Regions from separate parts of the Pseudomonas sp. 5Vm1k genome, predicted to be linked through region 2. Evidence: predicted binding sites of a transcription regulator. Region 2 holds the regulator's gene; each other region holds the start of a gene.
What was found. The regulator sigma-54, encoded in region 2, starts transcription at its own class of promoters, with help from an activator protein. The targets are predictions, from matches to a motif close to ANTGGCATNNANNTTGCTNT.
Positions count from the first base shown of each region.

Region 1 (5,082 bases), on a different contig from region 2:
ACGGGGTCTGCGTCGTCTGGTCACCGGTGCCGTTAAGCCCGACCACCAGGCCGTAACCGATCAATTGGTTGGTCCGCACGCCGGAAATACTGGCGATGTCTTTCAGTCGCTCGGCTTGAGCGCCAAAGGCTGCGGACATCAGGCATGCGGCCACCAACAGGTGTTTAAGATTCAACGTAGCCACCTAGAAAGGGAACAGCGGGCTGAGGAAGAAACGGTCGAACCAGCCTGGCTGACTCGCATCGGCAAACGCACCGGTGCCCGAATAGGTGATACGTGCATCGGCGACGCGGGTCGACGACACGGTGTTATCGGTAGCGATGTCATCGGCGCGCACCAGACCGGCAATCCGCACCAGTTCATCGCCCGAGTTGAGGGTCATCCACTTCTCGCCACGCACGGCGATGATGCCGTTGGGCAAGACGTCGGCGACGGTCACGGTGATCGAACCGGTCAGGCTGTTGCTCTGGCCGGACTTGCTGGCGCCGTTGGTGGCACGGTCGCCGCTGTAGCCGACGTCCAGGCTCAGGTCACCACTGCCCACCGGGTTGTTGGTGTTCAAGCCACCACCAAACAGCGAGGTCAGGCCAATGCCGGTCTTGCTGGTCTTGTCGATCTGCGAGTTGGCACCTTTGCTGGCCTGGGTCTTCTCGTTCAGGGTGATGGTGATGATGTCACCGACCCGGAACGCCTTGCGGTCGCTGTACAGGTTCTGTTCGAAACCGGCCTGGTAGATCGAGCCATTATTGGCGGCAGCCGGCAGCGGCGTGCGCGGCAACACCGGGGCGTAATAAGGGTCATTGGGCTTGGGCGTCGGCGCGACGCAGCCCGCGAGCGCGACCACCCCACTCAGTGCCAGAACAGATACAAAGCGATTCATGACCCTACCTCACGGTGTTGCTGGCGACCTCATGGTCGCCCCATAGACTTGATTACAGATTCTGCGTTACGAACGAGAGCATCTGGTCGGCGGTGGAGATCACCTTGGAGTTCATCTCGTAAGCGCGCTGAGTGGTGATCATGTTGACCATCTCTTCAACGGTGCTGACGTTGGAGCCTTCCAGGGTGTTCTGCAGCGTGGTACCAAAACCGTTCAGGCCCGGGGTGCCGACTTGCGGCGCGCCACTGGCAGCGGTTTCCAGGAACAGGTTGTTACCTACCGCTTGCAGGCCGGCCGGGTTGATGAAGTCGGCGGTCTGCAGGTTGCCGATCACCTGGGAGGCGGCGTTGCCGGGAACAGTGATGGACACCGTGCCGTCAGTACCGACCGTGAAGGTCTGGGCGTTGTTCGGAATGACAATCGCCGGCTCCAGGGCGAAACCGCTGGAGTTCACGATCTGGCCGTTGGAGTCGAGGTGGAAGGTACCGTCACGGGTGTAGGACGTGGTGCCATCCGGTTGCAGAATCTGGAAGAAACCGCGACCGTCGACCGCCAGGTCCAACGGCTGCTCGGTGGTTTGCAGGCTGCCGGCGGAAAAGTTTTTCTGGGTGCCAACGATGCGCACACCGGTACCCAATTGCAGACCGGACGGCAGTTCGCTGTCCTGGGTCGACTGGGCGCCAGGCTGGCGTTTGATCTGGTACAGCAAGTCCTGGAACTCGGCGCGATCACGTTTGAAACCCGTGGTCGATACGTTCGCCAGGTTGTTGGAAATGGTGGTCAGGTTGGTGTCCTGGGCGGACAGACCTGTTTTGGCAACCCATAGAGCCGGAAGCATTTCGATTCTCCTCGTGCGCCTGTTTTACGGCGCGACGTTCTGGTAATTAGCTGATCTGCAAGACCCGAGCCATGGCCTGGTCATCGTCTTTGGCGGTGTTCATCATCTTGATGTGCAGCTCGAATTGCTTCGACAAAGCCAGCACCGAGGTCATTTCTTCCACGGCGTTGACGTTGCTCGACTCCAGGAACCCGGACACCAGTTTGACGCCCGCATCGGCTTGCGCCGGCTTGCCGTCTTTGGTGTGGATCGAACCATCCAGGCCTTTGGTCATGTTCTTCAGGTCAGGGTTGACCAGTTTGATGCGGTCGATTTCGGCCATCACTCGCGGGCCTTCACCCATCGAACGAATGCTGATGGTGCCGTCCTCGCCCACTTCGATTTTCTGCTCGGGCGGCACGGCAATCGGCCCGCCATTGCCCATCACCGGCATACCGTTGCCGGCGCGCAACACGCCCAGGGCGTCAATGTTCAGGCTGCCGGTGCGCACGTAGCTTTCGCTGCCGTCGGGACTCTGCACCGCGATCCAGCCGTTGCCGGTCACTGCCACGTCGAGGTCACGACCGGTCTCCACCATCGAACCCGCGGAGAAGTCGGTGGCCGGACGCTCGGTCATGGCATAGGCACGCGCCGGAAAGCTGTCACCAAACACCGGCATCGAACGGGCCTGTTCCAGGTCCTTTTGAAAACCGTTGGTGGAGATGTTCGCCAGGTTGTTCGCATGAGCCTTCTGCGCCAGTGCATTCTGGCTGGCGCCGGTCATTGCCACATAAAGGTACTTGTCCACACTCAATCCTCTGCATGCCGGACGTTTGCCGCCCACCGCTGTACTGATGAGCCTTAAGCAATTTGCAGACCAACTTTTTTCTGGCGGCACGGGGCCCGGTAAACAAAGGACTTGAGGGGTTTAGAGGGGATTAGGGGATTGTGTCAAAGTCGAAAAACCGGCGGTGTTATGCCGGAAAGTGGCAAAGATTGATCTGTAGGTTGCCAGGACGACCGCCTTCGCGAGCAAGCCCGCTCCCACAGGGAGATGCGGTCACCTGTGGGAGCGGGCTTGCTCGCGAAGGGGCCCTGACAGCCCCAGCCACCATTGGCTATGACTCAGTCTTGCCGACGTCATACTCGCGCAACTTGTTGGCAATGGTCGTATGCGAAACCCCCAACCGCTTGCCCAACTGCCGGCTGCTCGGATGCTCGGAATACAAGCGCTCCAGGACCGCTTTCTCGAAACGCCCGACAATCGCATCCAGCCCGCCTTCCAGCGAGAAATCGCCAAGCGGCTGACGCACGCCATAATCCGGCAATCGAATATGCTCAGCCTTGACCGTCCCGCCTTCACACAACGAAACCGCCTGGAACAACACGTTCTCCAACTGCCGCACATTACCCGGCCAATGGTAATGACTGAGCCGTTCCATGGCTGCCGGCGCCAGTTTCGGCAGAGGGCAACCGATCTGCCGACTGGCCTGGTCGAGGAAGTGCTCCACCAGCGGCGTCAAACCGTCGAGGCATTCGCGCAGCGGCGGGATGTGCAACGACAGCACGTTCAAGCGGTGATACAAATCCTGGCGAAACTCACCGCGCGCGCACAACTCGGACAGGTCCACCTGGGTCGCGCAGATCACCCGCACGTCCAGGTAAACCTCTTCATCACTGCCTACGCGGCGGAAGCAGCCATCCTGCAGAAAGCGCAGTAATTTCACCTGCAAGCGCGGGCTCATTTCCCCTACGCCATCAAGAAACAACGTGCCGCCGGCCGTCAGTTCCAGCAGCCCGAGCTTGCCTTCGGCTCGCGCCCCTTCGAAGGCGCCGGGGCCATAACCGAACAACTCGGTCTCGGCCATGGATTCCGGCAGACCGGCGCAGTTAAGCGCCATCAACGGCGACTGGCCGCGCGGGCTGGCCAGGTGACAAGCCCGCGCCAACAGCTCTTTGCCGGTGCCGGTTTCGCCTTCTATCAATAGCGGCGCATCCAGCGGCGCCATGCGCCGGGCTTCGCGCACCACGGCGGCCATGACTTTCGAACTCTGGAAGATGCTGTCAAAACCGCGCAGCTCTTGTTTGCGCACGTTGTAGATGCGCTCGCCGACCCGGTCCGCTCGGTGCAACGTCAACACCGCGCCGGCCATGGCTTCGCTGTCGTCATGCTCCGATTGCAGTGGGGCGATGTCGGCGAGAAACACGTCACCCTTGACCTTCACCCGCAGCCCGTTGATCCGCGACTTGTTGGCGCGCACCAGTTCCGGCAAATCGAAATCCTCGGCGTAACGGGACAAGGGAATCCCCGGCACCTCGTCCACCCGCACCCCGAGCAACTGCGCCGCCGCACGGTTGGCCGCGACGATGGAGCCGCCCATGTCGATCGACAGCACCGGAAACTCCAGGGCACCGAGCAAGGCGTTGAGCTCCATATGCCGACGCTCGCTGGGCATCAGCCCTACCCGCTTGACGCCGAAGACCCCGCCAATCGCCTCGAACTTCGGACGCAACGCCTGGAACTGAATGTTGATCAGGTTCGGGCAGTGCAGGTAGATCGCGTTGCCATGCTCACCGCCGACCTCGCCGCGCGCGACGTTGATCCCGTATTCCACCAACAGGTTGAGGATGTCACGCAGGATGCCGATGCGGTTTTGGCAGTGGACTTTGATACGCATATAAAAGGCCTGAAAAAGCGGTGAGTGAATTGAATGCCAAACACATAACCCTGTGGGAGCGGGCTTGCTCGCGAAGGCGTCGTGTCAGCCAATGATGATGTCGACTGACACTCCCTCTTCGCGAGCAAGCCCGCTCCCACAAGGGGGATTGCGGTGTCCTCGGGGGTATTTTTCTGCAAGGACACTCAGATAGTCGTCACGATTATGTGACAGCCGGAGCGCTTTTCAAACCCGGAAAACTCAATACCTGCGCCACAACCGTCAATCCGTAACGAAAACTTTACGAAAATCGCTGATTTTTCCTACACACGACCCAAACCACCTGCTGCATCACGGCACGCCTTGGGGTATCTCTAGGTCCATAGCTGTACATAACAAGAACGACTTCCCCCTAGCAGGAGAGCAGCATGAAGCAGACGCAATACGTGGCTCGCGAGCCCGATGCGCAAGGTTTTATCGACTACCCCGCCGAAGAACACGCGGTGTGGAACACGCTGATCACTCGCCAACTGAAAGTGATCGAAGGCCGTGCGTGCCAGGAGTACCTGGACGGTATCGAAAAACTCGGTCTGCCCCACGACCGCATTCCGCAACTGGGCGAGATCAACAAAGTCCTCGGTGAAACCACCGGCTGGCAAGTTGCCAGGGTTCCGGCGCTGATCCCCTTCCAGACCTTTTTCGAATTGCTCGCCAACAAGCAGTTTCCG
Region 1 is NZ_JBSPCZ010000005.1:66,929-72,010, reverse strand. Features, by position in the region: gene ACWIKB_RS11710 (flagellar basal body P-ring protein FlgI) at 1-139, opposite strand, end outside; gene flgH (flagellar basal body L-ring protein FlgH) at 185-880, opposite strand; gene flgG (flagellar basal-body rod protein FlgG) at 933-1,718, opposite strand; gene ACWIKB_RS11695 (flagellar basal body rod protein FlgF) at 1,765-2,505, opposite strand; gene ACWIKB_RS11690 (sigma-54-dependent transcriptional regulator) at 2,816-4,375, opposite strand; gene phhA (phenylalanine 4-monooxygenase) at 4,783-5,082, shown strand, end outside.
Region 1: ACWIKB_RS11695 (flagellar basal body rod protein FlgF) is a predicted target of sigma-54. The motif match lies at 2,560-2,579, and genes of this name have one in related genera.

Region 2 (5,082 bases):
ATGATCAAGCGCATGATTAGTGACCGTTTTGCTCGCTCAGGACAACCTGATACAAGGCTTCGTTGCTCGGGGCATGACGCAGTTTTTCGCGTACGTCCTTGCGGTCAAGCATGCTGGCGATCTGGCGCAGCAACTCCAGGTGCGCATCGGTGGCGGCTTCCGGGACCAGCAGCACAAACAGCAGGTCAACCGGGGCGCCATCGATTGCGTCGAAATCGATAGGTGCATCAAGGTGCATCAGGGCACTGATGGGGGCGGTGCAGCCCTTGAGGCGACAGTGGGGGATCGCGATGCCGTTGCCAAAACCGGTGGAACCGAGTTTTTCACGGGCAATCAGAGCCTCGAAGACATCTTGCATCTCCAGATCCGGCACTTCCCGGGCGATCAGGTTGGCAATTTGCTCGAGGGCTTTCTTTTTACTGCCGCCCGGCACGTTCACGAGGGAACGGCCGGGGGTCAGGATGTTTTCAAGTCGGATCATGGGTTGGGAGTGTTAACGACCGGTCGCGCCCTGGAGGAGGCTCTGGGTCTTTTCCTTATGCTTTTTGAGTTGTTTATCCAGCTTGTCGGTCAGTGAGTCGATCGCTGCGTACATATCGGTATGTTCCGCGTTGGCGACCACTTCACTGCCGGGAATATGCAGGGTGGCTTCGATTTTCTGCTTCAGCTTCTCGACCGTCATCGTCACCTGTACGTTGGTGATCTTGTCGAAATGCCGCTCTAATCGTTCGAGTTTTTCGCCGATGTAGGCGCGCAGGGGTTCGGTCACTTCCAGTTGGTGTCCACTGATGTTGACTTGCATACAGCTTCTCCTTCGTTGCCAGTGCATAAAGCGGCAGGTAAAGGTACCTGCCACTGGAACGCTGTGCTGTGGCTTACATCAACCGCTTGCGTTCGCTCGAAGGCGCGATCCCTAAGGACTCGCGGTACTTGGCGACGGTGCGGCGAGCCACCTGAATGCCTTGTGCCTCCAGTAAACCAGCGATCTTGCTGTCACTCAACGGCTTTTTCTGATTTTCCGCGGCAACCAGTTTTTTGATGATCGCGCGAATCGCTGTGGACGAGCATTCACCGCCTTCAGAGGTGCTGACATGACTGGAGAAAAAGTATTTCAGCTCATATATGCCCCGAGGGGTATGCATGAACTTTTGGGTGGTCACCCGTGAAATCGTCGATTCGTGCATGCCCACCGCTTCGGCGATGTCATGCAGGACCAGCGGTTTCATGGCTTCGTCGCCGTACTCCAGGAAGCCGCGCTGATGCTCGACGATCTGGGTGGCTACTTTCATCAGGGTTTCGTTGCGGCTTTGCAGGCTCTTGATGAACCAGCGGGCTTCCTGCAACTGATTGCGCATGAAGGTGTTGTCGGCGCTGGTGTCGGCGCGGCGTACGAAGCCGGCGTACTGGGCATTGACCCGCAGTCTTGGCACCGACTCCTGGTTCAACTCCACCAGCCAGCGCTCGTTGTCCTTGCGCACGATCACGTCGGGAACGACGTATTCGGCTTCGCTGGACTCGATCTGCGAGCCCGGACGTGGGTTCAGGCTCTGGACCAGCTCGATCACCTGGCGCAGTTCATCTTCCTTGAGCTTCATGCGGCGCATCAACTGGCTGTAGTCGCGACTGCCGAGCAGGTCGATGTAATCGCTGACCAGGCGCTTGGCCTCGGCCAGCCAAGGGGTCTTGGCGGGCAGTTGGCGCAATTGCAGCAACAGGCATTCGCCCAGGTTGCGGGCACCGATGCCGGCTGGTTCGAATTGCTGGATGCGGTGCAGGACGGCTTCAATTTCGTCGAGTTCGATGTCCAGTTCCGGATCGAAGGCTTCGAGGATTTCCTCGAGGGTTTCGTCCAGGTAGCCCTGATTGTTGATGCAATCGATCAGGGTCACGGCGATCAGGCGATCGGTGTCGGACATCGGTGCCAGGTTCAGTTGCCAGAGCAGGTGGCTTTGCAGGCTTTCACCGGCCGATGTACGGGTGGTGAAATCCCACTCGTCGTCATCGTTGCTCGGCAAGCTGCTGGCGCTGGTCTGGTAAACGTCTTCCCACGCGGTGTCGACGGGCAGTTCGTTGGGAATGCGCTCGTTCCAGTCGCCTTCCTCGAGGTTATCCACCGTCGGGGCGGTTTCCTGGTAGGAGGGTTCCGAAACATCGGCGTTGGGTTGCTGTTCGGCTTTGTCGGCCAAGGGGTCGGCGTTATCGAAGTCGTCGCCTTCTTCCTGGCGTTCGAGCATCGGATTGGACTCCAGGGCCTCCTGGATTTCCTGTTGCAGGTCCAGGGTCGACAATTGGAGCAGGCGGATGGCCTGTTGCAGCTGAGGTGTCATCGTCAGCTGCTGGCCCATTCTCAAGACTAGCGATGGTTTCATGGCAGGGGCTTAACACCTTATTCGCCGGCGCACATGCGCCATCCACTACAGGGGCGCCGGAGCGCCAAACTTAAGCAAATTATATGCCCGAAACCACAGCGTTTGCCTAGAGCGCTGTAACAATAAAAACCTATAAAGCTTTATTGACAGGTTGCCCTTGGCTGACGCTGAACATCTTTGGAGCGTCGCGTTTGCCTAGAGCGCTGTAACAATAAAAACCTATAAAGCTTTATTGACAGGTTGCCCTCGCTGAAAGCTGAACATCTTTGAAGCGTCGCGTTTGCCTAGAGCGCCGTAACAATAAAAACCTATTGAGTTTTTATCGAGACAAGCGCTCGGTTGGCCAGCCAGGCACCTCAGTGCTTACAGGCGGAACTCATGGCCCAGATACACTTCCTTGACCAGTTCGTTGGCCAGGATGGTGGCAGAGTCACCTTCGGCGATCAGTTGGCCGTCGTTGACGATGTAGGCGGTTTCGCAGATATCCAGGGTTTCACGGACGTTGTGGTCAGTGATCAACACGCCAATGCCCTTGGCCTTGAGGTGATGGATGATCTGCTTGATGTCGCCTACCGAAATCGGGTCTACACCGGCGAAAGGTTCGTCGAGCAGGATGAATTTCGGGTTGGTGGCCAGTGCGCGGGCGATTTCCACCCGGCGGCGTTCGCCACCGGACAGGCTCATGCCGAGGTTGTCGCGAATATGGCTGATGTGGAATTCCTGCAGCAGGCTTTCCAGCTCTTTGCGGCGACCGGCCTTGTCGAGTTCCTTGCGGGTCTCGAGGATGGCCATGATGTTGTCAGCCACCGACAGTTTTCGGAAGATCGACGCTTCTTGCGGAAGATAGCCGATACCGGCCTTTGCACGACCGTGCATCGGCTGGTGGCTGACGTCCAGGTCGTCGATCAGGACGCGACCCTGATCGGCCTGTACCAGGCCGACGATCATGTAGAAGCAGGTGGTCTTGCCGGCGCCGTTCGGGCCCAGCAGGCCGACGATCTGACCGCTGTCGATGGACAGGCTGACATCACGTACGACCTGGCGGCTCTTGTAGCTCTTGGCCAGATGCTGAGCTTTCAGGGTTGCCATTAATTGGCCTTTTTCTGGTCGGTTTTCGGCTTCGGCTGGATCACCATGTCGATGCGCGGACGCGCCTCGGTAACCTTGTTACCCGTGGCACGGCCGGCGCTTGCCAGCTTCTTGACCGTGTCGTAGACGATTTTCTCGCCCTGGGTGGTGTTGTTGTCCTTGTCGACAACCTTGGCCTTGTCGATCAGCACGATGCGGTTTTGCGCTGCGTGGTACTGGATGGTCACGCCCCAGCCCTGAACAGGCTTGGTGTCGCCAGCGGTTTGCAGTTGTTCGAAGTAGGCGAGGTTGCCCACCGAAGTCACTACGTCGATCTGGCCGTCCGGGGTGCGGGTGATAGTCACGGTGTTGCCGGTGACCTTCATCGAACCCTGGGTAATGATCACGTCGCCTTTATAAGTGGCAACGCCATTCTTGTCGTCCAGTTGGGCATCGTCGGCCTGAATGCGGATAGGCTGCTCTTGATCGTTCGGCAGAGCCCAGGCGCTCACGCTTCCCAGTGCTGCGCCCAGACTGAGCAAAATAGGGAGAGTTTTAACGAGCCTCATACTGTCCTCTTACGTTCGATAGCAGGTGTATCCTGCTTTCTTTCAAATACGCTTTCATTCCGTTGCCAGTCGACACACCGCCAGCGCCGTCGATTCTAACGGGTTGGTCGGTCTGCGCATATTGCTGCTGCGGGAACACTGTCATGCGGGTGCTGGTAACAATCAATTCACGCTTCTGTTCATCAGTGCGTGCAATGCGTACCGAATCAATCAGCTCTACCTGAGTACCGTCTGCGTTCACTTCGCCGCGCAAACTTGTGACATGCCACGGAAACTCGGTGCCGCGGTACATGTTCAGGTCCGGGTTGGTCAGCAGCGATACGTCGGTTGCCTTGAGGTGCTCGACCTTGTCGGACGTCAGGTCGTATTGCAGACCGCCGTCGGGCAGGTACTGAACGCTGTGGGCATTGAGTGCGTAATAGTCGATCGCACTTTCATCGACTTTGGCGACCTGCTTGTCGAGGAAGCGCTCCGGGCTGATGTTCCAGTAGCCGACCGCGGCGAATATCGCAGCGATGCAGCCGAACAGCAGGAATCTGCGAAACTTTTTGCTCAGAATAAACATAATTGGCTCACAAGTACGCGGCGTTGGCCGCATCTAGGCGGCCCTGGGCGCGCAGGATCAGTTCGCAGAATTCGCGGGCGGCACCTTCGCCGCCACGAGCCTGGGTGACGCCGTGGGCGTGTTCGCGCACGAAACTGGCGGCATTGGCCACCGCCATGCCCAGGCCGACGCGGCGAATCACCGGCAGGTCCGGCAGATCGTCACCGAGGTAGGCAACCTGTTCATAGCTTAGGTTGAGTTGGCCAAGAAGCTCGTCGAGCACCACCAGTTTGTCTTCGCGCCCCTGATACAGGTGGGGAATGCCGAGGTTTTTCGCTCGGCGTTCGACCACCGGGGTTTTGCGACCGCTGATGATAGCGGTCTGCACGCCGGCTGCCATCAACATCTTGATGCCCTGGCCGTCGAGCGTACTGAATGTCTTGAACTCACTGCCGTCTTCGAGGAAGTACAGGCGCCCGTCGGTGAGGACGCCGTCGACGTCGAACACTGCCAGCTTGATGTTCTTGCCGCG
Region 2 is NZ_JBSPCZ010000022.1:38,799-43,880, forward strand. Features, by position in the region: gene rapZ (RNase adapter RapZ) at 1-14, opposite strand, end outside; gene ptsN (PTS IIA-like nitrogen regulatory protein PtsN) at 17-481, opposite strand; gene hpf (ribosome hibernation-promoting factor, HPF/YfiA family) at 494-802, opposite strand; gene ACWIKB_RS29060 (RNA polymerase factor sigma-54) at 876-2,369, opposite strand; gene lptB (LPS export ABC transporter ATP-binding protein) at 2,733-3,458, opposite strand; gene lptA (lipopolysaccharide transport periplasmic protein LptA) at 3,458-4,006, opposite strand; gene lptC (LPS export ABC transporter periplasmic protein LptC) at 3,993-4,565, opposite strand; gene ACWIKB_RS29080 (KdsC family phosphatase) at 4,579-5,082, opposite strand, start outside.

Region 3 (5,082 bases), on a different contig from region 2:
CCCGATCCCACAGGATCAGCGCAAAGCGGCTATGGCGTCGACCGATTCACGGATCAGCACCGGGCCTTTATAGATGAAGCCCGAATACAGCTGCACCAGACTCGCACCCGCAGCGATTTTCTCAGCCGCGTGCTTGCCTTCGGTGATGCCGCCCACAGCGATGATCGGCAAACGGCCGGCCAACTCTGCTGCCAGGATCTTAACGGTGTTCGTGCTCTTGTCGCGAACTGGCGCGCCGGACAGACCGCCCGCCTCGTCGCCATGCTCCAGGCCTTCGACGCCGACACGGCTCAGGGTGGTGTTGGTGGCAATCACCGCGTCCATCCCGGTTTCGATCAGTGCTTGTGCCACTTGGGCGGTTTCTTCGTCGGTCATGTCCGGAGCGATCTTGATCGCCAGCGGTACATGCTTGCCGTGGCGCAAGGCCAGCTCAGCCCGGCGCTGGGCCAGGTCGGCGAGCAATTGCTTGAGCGAATCACCGAACTGCAGGCTGCGCAGGCCCGGGGTGTTCGGCGAACTGACGTTGACCGTCACGTAGCTGGCGTGGGCGTAGACCTTGTCCAGGCAGATCAGGTAATCGTCGACTGCACGCTCAACCGGGGTGTCGAAGTTCTTGCCGATGTTGATGCCCAACACGCCCTTGTACTTGGCGGCTGCTACGCGAGCCAGCAGGTGATCGACGCCAAGGTTGTTGAAGCCCATGCGGTTGATGATTGCCTCGGCTTCCGGCAAGCGGAAAATACGTGGTTTCGGGTTGCCTGGCTGTGGACGCGGGGTGATCGTGCCGATTTCGACGAAGCCAAAACCCAACTGGGCAAACCCGTCGATGGCCGCGCCGTTCTTATCCAGACCGGCCGCCAGACCCACCGGGTTCGGAAACTCCAGGCCCATGACTTTCACCGGCATTTTCGCCGGCGCCTTGCACAGCAAGCCGTTGAGGCCCAAACGCCCGCCCGCACCGATCAGGTCCAGGGACAGATCGTGGGAGGTTTCCGGGGAAAGTTTGAACAACAGCTGACGGGCCAGGGTGTACATGGGCGGGTTTGACTCGAATGGCGACGAAATGAGGCGGCGATTATAGCCGGGCATCGGGGTCGCAAGCGAGGCGCACAAACAAATCAGCGTTCGATGGCATATGCCTTGCACCGGCATACGTATCAGCACTCATGCCAACGACGGGATGAGTCGACGGACAATGGCGTCGTCACCCGGTTCTGCTCGCGCGGGGACCTGGGACGACGCTTTTTTTTGCAAGGTGTTTATCGATGAATGAAACCACAGTCGGCCCGCTGGCCTGGGTCAACGGCAGCGACGCCCCGGAAAAGTCCGCGATCAATGTAGGCTTCATGGCTTTGAGCGATTGCGCCTCGGTGGTGGTCGCCGCCACTCAGGGCTTCGCCCAACCCTACGGCCTGACCCTGAACCTCAAGCGCCAGTCGTCCTGGGCCAACCTGCGGGACAAACTGGTCAGTGGCGAACTCGACGCTGCCCACAGCCTCTACGGCCTGATTTACGCCGTACACCTGGGCATCGGCGGCGTTGCGCCCACGGACATGGCGGTACTCATGGGCCTGAACCAGAACGGCCAGAGCATCAACCTGTCCCATGGCTTGCAGGCGCTGGACGTGACCAGTCCTGAAGCACTTCACCTGCACGTGCACCAAACTCGCCCAAAACTGACCTTCGCCCAGACCTTTCCCACCGGCACCCACGCCATGTGGTTGTATTACTGGCTGGCGAGCCAGGGCATTCATCCGTTGCACGATGTCGACAGCGTGGTGGTACCGCCGCCGCAAATGGTTGCGCACCTGCAAGCCGGTCGAATCGACGGTTTCTGCGTCGGCGAGCCGTGGTGCGCCAGCGCGGTCAATCAGAACCTCGGCTTTACCTTGGCGACGACCCAAAGCATCTGGCCCGATCACCCGGAAAAAGTCCTCGGCTGCACCCGCGCCTTTGTCGAGCAATACCCCAACACCGCCCGGGCGCTGGTGATGGCGATCCTCGAAGCGAGTCGCTTCATTGAAGAAAGCCAGGAAAACCGCCGTAGCACTGCGCAGTTGTTGAGCGCGCCGGAGTATCTCGATGCGCCCCTGGACTGCATCGAACCGCGCCTGCTGGGAGATTACGCCGACGGCCTGGGCAATCGCTGGCAAGACCCGCACGCCCTGCGCTTCCATGGTGGCGGCGAGGTCAATCTGCCGTACTTGTCCGATGGCATGTGGTTCATGACCCAGTTCCGCCGCTGGGGTTTGCTGCGTGAGGACCCGGATTACCTCGGCGTGGCTCGCAAGGTTCAGCAACTGGACGTATACCGTGAGGCCGCGACGGCGGTCGGGATCGCCGCCTGGGGCCAGGACATGCGCAGCAGTCAGTTGATCGACGGCAAAGTCTGGGACGGCTCGGACCCGGCCGGCTACGCCCGTGGTTTCAAGCTCCACGCCATGAGCGACAGCTCGCCCCTGCTCGCCAGCCGCTGACAGGAGCCTGCGAATATGTTGCGTATCCTGCTGATCAACGACACTGCGAAGAAGGTCGGCCGACTAAAAGCCGCCCTGACCGAGGCCGGGTTCGAGGTGATCGACGAATCCGGCCTAACCATCGACCTGCCCGCGCGCGTCGAAACGGTGCGCCCGGACGTAATTCTGATCGATACCGAGTCACCGAGCCGCGATGTGATGGAGCAAGTGGTACTGGTAACCCGCGACCAGCCCCGGCCAATCGTGATGTTCACCGACGAGCACGACCCCGGCGTGATGCGCCAGGCGATCAAGTCCGGGGTCAGTGCCTACATCGTCGAAGGCATTCACGCACAACGTTTGCAGCCGATTCTCGACGTGGCCATGGCCCGCTTCGAAAGCGACCAGGCACTACGTGCGCAACTTCATGCACGGGACCAGCAACTGGCCGAGCGCAAGCGCATCGAGCTGGCCAAAGGGCTGTTGATGAAGATGAAGGACTGCAACGAGGAAGAGGCCTACACCCTGATGCGCCGCCAGGCCATGAGCCGCCAGCAGAAGCTGATCCAAGTGGCGGAGCAGATTATTGCCATGAGTGAGTTGTTGGGCTGACGTCCTGCGGAGTCTGTGAGGGCGCCTTCGCGAGCAAGCCCGCTCCCACAGGGGAATGCATTTCAAGTGTGGGAGCGGGCTTGCTCGCGAATGGCCGCGACTCGGACTCCCTGGTTGGCACAAATCTGGCTAAGTAATCCACACAGGTAACCAACGGCGGTTGCCCCACCTACGACAAAGACGTCGCTCACCTCGTTCGCCCATGGCGGATCAGGTGGCGGCGTTTTTTTGTTTTGGCCCCAGAGACCGGGGCCGGTGGTGCGGCCGTGGCGGCGCCCCACCTGCTAGCTCATGACTCCTTCTCGAGACTCCCAACAGCTGAGGTGCGCGATGAATTCAAGCTTCTGGAAATCCGGCCATGCCCCGACATTGTTCGCGGCCTTCCTCTACTTCGACCTGAGCTTCATGGTCTGGTACCTGCTCGGCCCGCTGGCGGTGCAAATCGCTGCCGACCTGCACTTGACTACGCAACAGCGCGGGATGGTGGTGGCCACGCCGATTCTGGCCGGTGCGGTATTGCGCTTCGCGATGGGCCTGCTGGCTGATCGACTGTCGCCAAAAACCGCCGGAATCATCGGCCAGGTGATCGTCATCTGCGCGCTGTTCGGTGCCTGGAAACTCGGCATCCACAGCTACGAACAGGCACTGGTACTCGGTCTGTTCCTCGGCATGGCCGGCGCCTCCTTCGCCGTCGCCCTGCCCCTGGCGTCGCAATGGTATCCGCCACAGCATCAAGGCAAGGCCATGGGCATCGCCGGCGCCGGTAATTCGGGCACCGTCCTTGCGGCGCTGATCGCCCCGGTGCTGGCCGCCGCGTTCGGCTGGAGCAACGTGTTCGGCTTCGCCCTGATCCCGCTGATCCTGACCCTGATCGTCTTCGCCTGGCTGGCCAAAAACGCCCCGGAACGGCCGAAAGCCAAGTGCATGGCTGACTACCTCAAAGCGCTGGGAGACCGTGACAGCTGGTGGTTCATGTTTTTCTACAGCGTGACCTTCGGTGGTTTCATCGGCCTGGCCAGCGCCCTGCCCGGCTACTTCAACGACCAATATGGCCTGAGCCCGGTGACTGCCGGCTACTACACCGCCGCCTGCGTGTTCGGCGGCAGCCTGATGCGTCCGTTGGGCGGCGCACTGGCGGATCGTTTTGGCGGCATCCGCACCTTGCTCGGAATGTATACGGTGGCGGCGATTTGTATCGCGGCGGTGGGTTTCAACTTGCCGAGTTCCTACGCGGCGCTGGCCCTTTTCGTCTGCACCATGCTCGGTTTGGGTGCGGGTAACGGCGCAGTTTTCCAACTGGTGCCACAGCGTTTTCGTCGGGAGATCGGCGTGATGACCGGGCTGATCGGCATGGCCGGCGGCATCGGTGGTTTCGCCCTCGCGGCGGGCATGGGCGCGATCAAACAAAGCACTGGCAACTATCAAATGGCCCTGTGGTTGTTCGCCAGCCTTGGGGTGCTTGCCTGGTTTGGCCTGCATGGCGTGAAACGTCGCTGGAGAACCACCTGGGGTTCGGCGGCGATAACGGCGGCTCGGGTCTGAGGCCTCAATGAGCTTGCAACTGAGTTTCGCCGAAGCCAGCGCCAGCGGCCCGCGCGAGGAAAACCAGGACGCCCTGCGCCTGGTCACCCCAGCCCCGGCGCTGGCAGCGAGTAAAGGTTATCTGTTTGCCATCGCCGACGGTGTCAGCCAATGCGCCGATGGCGGGCTCGCCGCCCGCTCGACCTTGCAGGCGCTGGCACTGGACTATTACGCCACCCCGCAAACCTGGGGCGTGGCCCAGGCACTGGATCGCCTGCTGTCAGCGCAGAATCGCTGGCTGCAGGCCAATGGCGGTGGGCAACCGCTGCTGACCACTGTCAGCGCTTTGGTCATGCGCGGTAGGCGTTTTACCCTGGCCCATGTCGGCGATTGCCGGGTGTATCGCTGGCACGCCGATCAGTTGCAGCGAGTCAGCGAGGATCACGTTTGGGATCAGCCCGGCATGCAGCATGTGCTCAAGCGTGCGCTGGGG
Region 3 is NZ_JBSPCZ010000005.1:374,636-379,717, reverse strand. Features, by position in the region: gene ACWIKB_RS13180 (quinone-dependent dihydroorotate dehydrogenase) at 16-1,035, opposite strand; gene ACWIKB_RS13175 (CmpA/NrtA family ABC transporter substrate-binding protein) at 1,266-2,477, shown strand; gene ACWIKB_RS13170 (ANTAR domain-containing response regulator) at 2,493-3,068, shown strand; gene ACWIKB_RS13165 (nitrate/nitrite transporter) at 3,399-4,610, shown strand; gene ACWIKB_RS13160 (bifunctional protein-serine/threonine kinase/phosphatase) at 4,618-5,082, shown strand, end outside.
Region 3: ACWIKB_RS13175 (CmpA/NrtA family ABC transporter substrate-binding protein) is a predicted target of sigma-54. The motif match lies at 1,128-1,147, and genes of this name have one in related genera.

Region 4 (5,082 bases), on a different contig from region 2:
AAACTTTAGGCTCATTTATGCAATGAGCTGCATGCGCCAGCGCTGCATGGGCACAGTTTAGGTAACAGCCTGCCAGAGCGCCATAGCTTAGCCTCTACATGGACACTTCCACTTGGCCGGGCGCGGTGACTTGCGCCTTGATGACTCGCATGGAATTGAGGTTTTTAACCCGTATCTGCTCGGCCAGGCCGCCATTGGACAGCGCTTCGCCCGGCATGCGCACACTGAGCGTACCACTGCGGGCGGTAATCACCACCTGGTCACCTTTGCGTACGACTTCTGCCTGTTCCAGATGGACCAGCGTAATGACCTGATCACCGACCGTTGGTCGGGTAAGTTTCTGTCCGATGGCCTGGTCGACGGAGGTGAAATAGCCCTGGTTGATAAGGCTGATATCTCGTTCGCGTAGTGCGACGTCGCCGGGTTCGATAATGCCGGCGCGCTTGAGTGGGCGAGTGGTGATGACAACGTCTCGAAACAGGCGCACTTGAGCGGGTACGAACACTGTCCAGGGGGAGCTCCCCTCACAGCGGACTTTGACGGTTACCCGGCCAATCGGGGTGGCCGGGCTCTCCAGCGAGGCTGTCAATTCCTTGTCGCACATGGGCATGCGCAGTCGCGGATCGAGTTGTTTTACCTCGATTTCGTAGCGACCTTCCGTTTGACTGGTGGCCAGATAGTCTTCTACGGTGAATTCAAGAAAGCCCTGAGTGACGCCGATAAGCATGTCAGGCAAGGTAACCGCGTCAGCAACGGCAGGGCTGCCAAGGGGCAACAGGCAAACAGCCGACACCACGCAAAGCAATTTGCGGTAGTTTGATGTCAGGTGTCGGAAAAATGTCGTTTGTTCGTTCATACGGGTTAAAAAGCAAGCGCCGTGCCGTTTAGTGATGAATGTGCGTCGCAACACAACTTAGCGTTGTTGGTGTAGGAGTCTGGGCATGGCTGGTGTAATGGATTCGGTAAACCAGCGCACGCAACTGGTAGGGCAGAATCGCCTGGAGCTGTTGTTGTTCCGTCTCGACGGGCAGCAGCTGTACGGGATCAACGTGTTCAAGGTTCGTGAGGTGCTGCAATGCCCCAAACTGACTCTGATGCCCAAGTCCAGTCCCGTCGTGTGCGGTGTGGCAAATATTCGTGGGGCGACCATCCCGATCCTTGATCTGGCGATGGCCACCGGTGCCGGTGCACTTAAAGATCAAAGCAATCCCTTCGTGATCATCACGGAGTACAACACCAAGACCCAGGGCTTCCTGGTCCGGTCGGTAGAGCGCATCGTCAACATGAACTGGGAGGAGATCCATCCGCCACCCAAGGGCACTGGGCGCGATCATTACCTCACGGCTGTGACTCGGGTCGACAATCAGTTAGTCGAAATCATCGACGTCGAGAAGATCCTCGCGGAGGTGGCGCCGACGCCGGAAGCGATTTCGGTGGGTGTGGTCGATGTCGAAACCCAGCACAAGGCGTTGTCCTTGCGTGTGCTGACGGTCGATGACTCGTCGGTGGCGCGCAAGCAGGTCACGCGTTGCCTGCAAACGATCGGTGTCGAAGTGGTGGCGCTGAACGACGGTCGGCAAGCGCTGGAATACCTGCGCAAACTGGTCGATGAGGGCAAGAAGCCGGAAGAAGAGTTCCTGATGATGATCTCCGACATCGAGATGCCGGAGATGGACGGGTACACCCTGACGGCCGAGATCCGCGCTGACCCGCGCATGCAAAAGCTCCATATCATCCTGCATACTTCGTTGTCGGGTGTGTTCAATCAGGCGATGGTCAAGAAAGTCGGTGCCGATGACTTCCTTGCCAAATTCCGTCCTGATGACCTGGCATCCCGGGTAGTCGACCGGATCAAAGCAGCAGATATCAGCTAGGGGCCTTTTGCCCCTGGCGGTCAACACGATTTAAGAGGCGGTATCTTTGTCTACGGGTAATTTGGATTTCGAACAGTTCCGGGTCTTCCTGGAAAAAGCCTGTGGCATTTTGCTCGGTGAAAACAAGCAATACCTGGTCTCGAGCCGTCTCAACAAACTGATGGAACAGCAGGGCATCAAGTCCCTGGGTGAGCTGGTTCAGCGCATCCAGACCCAACCGCGCAGTGGTTTGCGCGAGATGGTGGTGGATGCCATGACGACCAACGAAACCCTGTGGTTTCGTGACACCTATCCGTTTGAAGTCTTGAAGAACAAGGTACTGCCCGGAGCCATCAAGGCTGCTCCCGGTCAACGCCTGCGAATCTGGTCGGCGGCGTGCTCGTCGGGCCAGGAACCGTATTCGTTGTCGATGTCGATCGATGAGTTCGAGCGGACCAACATGGGCCAGTTGAAGATGGGTGTGCAGATCGTTGCCACCGACCTGTCCGGCACCATGTTGACCAACTGCAAGACCGGCGAGTACGACAGCCTGGCAATCGGTCGCGGCCTGTCGCCCGAGCGTTTGCAGCGTTTCTTCGATCCGAAAGGGCCGGGGCGCTGGGCGATCAAGGCGCCGATCAAGAGCCGGGTGGAGTTTCGCTCGTTCAACTTGCTGGACAGTTACGCGGCCCTGGGCAAGTTCGACATCGTGTTCTGCCGCAACGTGCTGATCTACTTCTCCGCCGAGGTGAAGAAAGACATCCTGTTGCGCATCCACAGCACGTTGAAGCCAGGTGGTTACCTGTTCCTCGGCGCTTCCGAAGCGCTGAACGGTTTGCCGGATCATTACCAAATGGTCCAGTGCAGCCCGGGGATTATTTACCAGGCGAAGTGATGCCAAGCGGCAAGCAAAAAAAACGGGAGTCCTCAGGGGCTCCCGTTTTTTTTTGCCTGCTTGTTTGCCGTGGGCGCCGCAATACCTGTAGGAGCGAGGCTTGCCCGCGAATGCGGTGGGGCAGTCAATGATGATGTTGTCTGGCTCACCGCTTTCGCGGGCAAGCCTCGCTCCTACATTTGAATCGGTGTTGCCCGTTGCAAAGCGGCAGAAAAGCGGCAGACGGCGGAAACCCGTTGCCGCTTTTCTGGCATTGCCGCCTTGCCGATGCCAGCAAAGCCCCGGTTTATGGGCTTTTTTGAATTGGCACGCCGCTTGCTATGTTCATGTTACGAAAAATCAGGTCACCCGAAGGTTTCCCGACATGAGCATCAGCTTCGATAAAGCGCTCGGTATCCACGAACAAGCCCTGGGCTTCCGCGCCCAGCGTGCCGAAGTCCTGGCCAACAACATCGCCAACGCCGACACCCCGAACTACAAGGCTCGGGATCTGGACTTCTCCAAAGTGCTTGCCGCACAGAACGAGAAAACCAAGAACGGTGCTTTCGCCTTGAACATGACCAACAGCCGTCATATTGAAGCCGAAGGCCTGGGCAATGGCGACGAGTCGCTGCTGTATCGCACGCCGATGCAACCGTCGATCGACCAGAACACCGTGGACGCGCAACTGGAACAGTCGAACTACGCGGAAAACGCGGTCGGCTTCCAGGCCAGCTTCACCCTGCTCAACAGCAAATTCAAAGGGCTGGTTTCAGCCCTGCGTGGAGAGTAAGTCATGTCTCTTGCCAGTGTTTTCAACATCGCCGGTAGCGGCATGAGTGCCCAGACCACTCGCCTGAACACCGTTGCCTCGAACATCGCCAACGCCGAAACCGTCTCGTCGAGCATCGACCAGACTTATCGTGCCCGTCACCCGGTGTTCGCCACCATGTTCCAGGGCGGCCAGAGCGGCGGCAGCGACTCGCTGTTCCAGAATCAGGACGCCGCCGGTCAAGGCGTGCAAGTGCTGGGCGTGGTCGAAGACCAGAGCAACCTTGAAGCGCGCTATGAGCCGAACCATCCGGCTGCCGACGCCAAGGGCTACGTCTACTACCCGAACGTCAACGTCGTCGAAGAAATGGCTGACATGATTTCCGCGAGCCGTTCGTTCCAGACCAACGCCGAAATGATGAACACCGCCAAAACCATGATGCAGAAGGTCCTGACCCTCGGTCAGTGATAAGGGGCGACTCAGATGAGTGTTACCGATTCCACCAACGGCCTCAGCATCAACGACATCCTGGCGAACTCTTCCGTCAAAACCAGTAGCACCACGGGTGGCCTTGGCTCCGTGGCCGGCGCTGCGACCGGCGGTCAGACCCTGGGCAAGGATGCGTTTCTGCAATTGCTGGTCACCCAGCTGAAAAACCAGAACCCGCTGGACCCGCAGGACAACAGTGCGTTCGTCGCCCAGTTGGCCCAGTTCAGTAGCCTGGAAGGCATCACCACGCTGAACACCACGGTCAGTTCGATTGCCGGCAACTACAGCTCTTCCCAAGCGTTGCAGGCTTCGTCCCTGGTCGGTCGTTCCGTGATCGTGCAGACCAACAATATCCAGGTCGATGATCCGACCAAGGCTGTTAACGGCTCGGTGAACCTGACCTCGTCGATCGCCAGCGGCACCGTGACCATTGCCGACAGCACTGGCAAAACAGTCAGAACCATTGATCTGGGGACCCGCGCGGTCGGCAGTTCCAGCTTCACATGGGATGGCAAGGATTCGAGCGGCACCCCGGTTCCTGTCGGCGCTTACACCATCAAGGCCAGTGCACCGATCAACGGCACGGCGACGGACCTGGCGGTTTACCTGCCGGCGACCGTCAACAGCGTGACCCTGAGCCAGACCGGCGGCGAGCTGATGCTTAACCTCGCAGGCCTGGGCCCGGTCGCCCTGTCCAAAGTTCAAACCATTGGTATATAGAGCCGACTAACCCGGCACAAAGGAGTGGAATATGTCTTTCAATATCGGCCTTAGCGGTCTCTATGCAGCCAACAAACAACTGGACGTGACCGGTAACAACATCGCCAACGTCGCGACCACCGGTTTCAAATCCTCCCGTGCAGAGTTTGAAGACGTCTACTCGGCGACCAAACTCGGCAGCGGCAGCAAGGTAGTCGGCAGCGGCGTGCGCCTGGCTAACGTTTCCCAGCAGTTCACCCAAGGTGACGTCAACAACACCGGCAACGTGCTGGACATGGGCATTAATGGTTCGGGCTTCTTCACCCTGAGCAATAACGGTTCGACGTCCTACACCCGTGCGGGTACGTTCAAGGTCGACAAGGACGGTTTCATCA
Region 4 is NZ_JBSPCZ010000027.1:11,779-16,860, forward strand. Features, by position in the region: gene flgA (flagellar basal body P-ring formation chaperone FlgA) at 95-856, opposite strand; gene ACWIKB_RS31035 (chemotaxis protein CheV) at 942-1,874, shown strand; gene cheR (protein-glutamate O-methyltransferase CheR) at 1,921-2,748, shown strand; gene flgB (flagellar basal body rod protein FlgB) at 3,113-3,520, shown strand; gene flgC (flagellar basal body rod protein FlgC) at 3,524-3,967, shown strand; gene flgD (flagellar hook assembly protein FlgD) at 3,983-4,708, shown strand; gene flgE (flagellar hook protein FlgE) at 4,740-5,082, shown strand, end outside.
Region 4: flgB (flagellar basal body rod protein FlgB) is a predicted target of sigma-54. The motif match lies at 3,051-3,070, and genes of this name have one in related genera.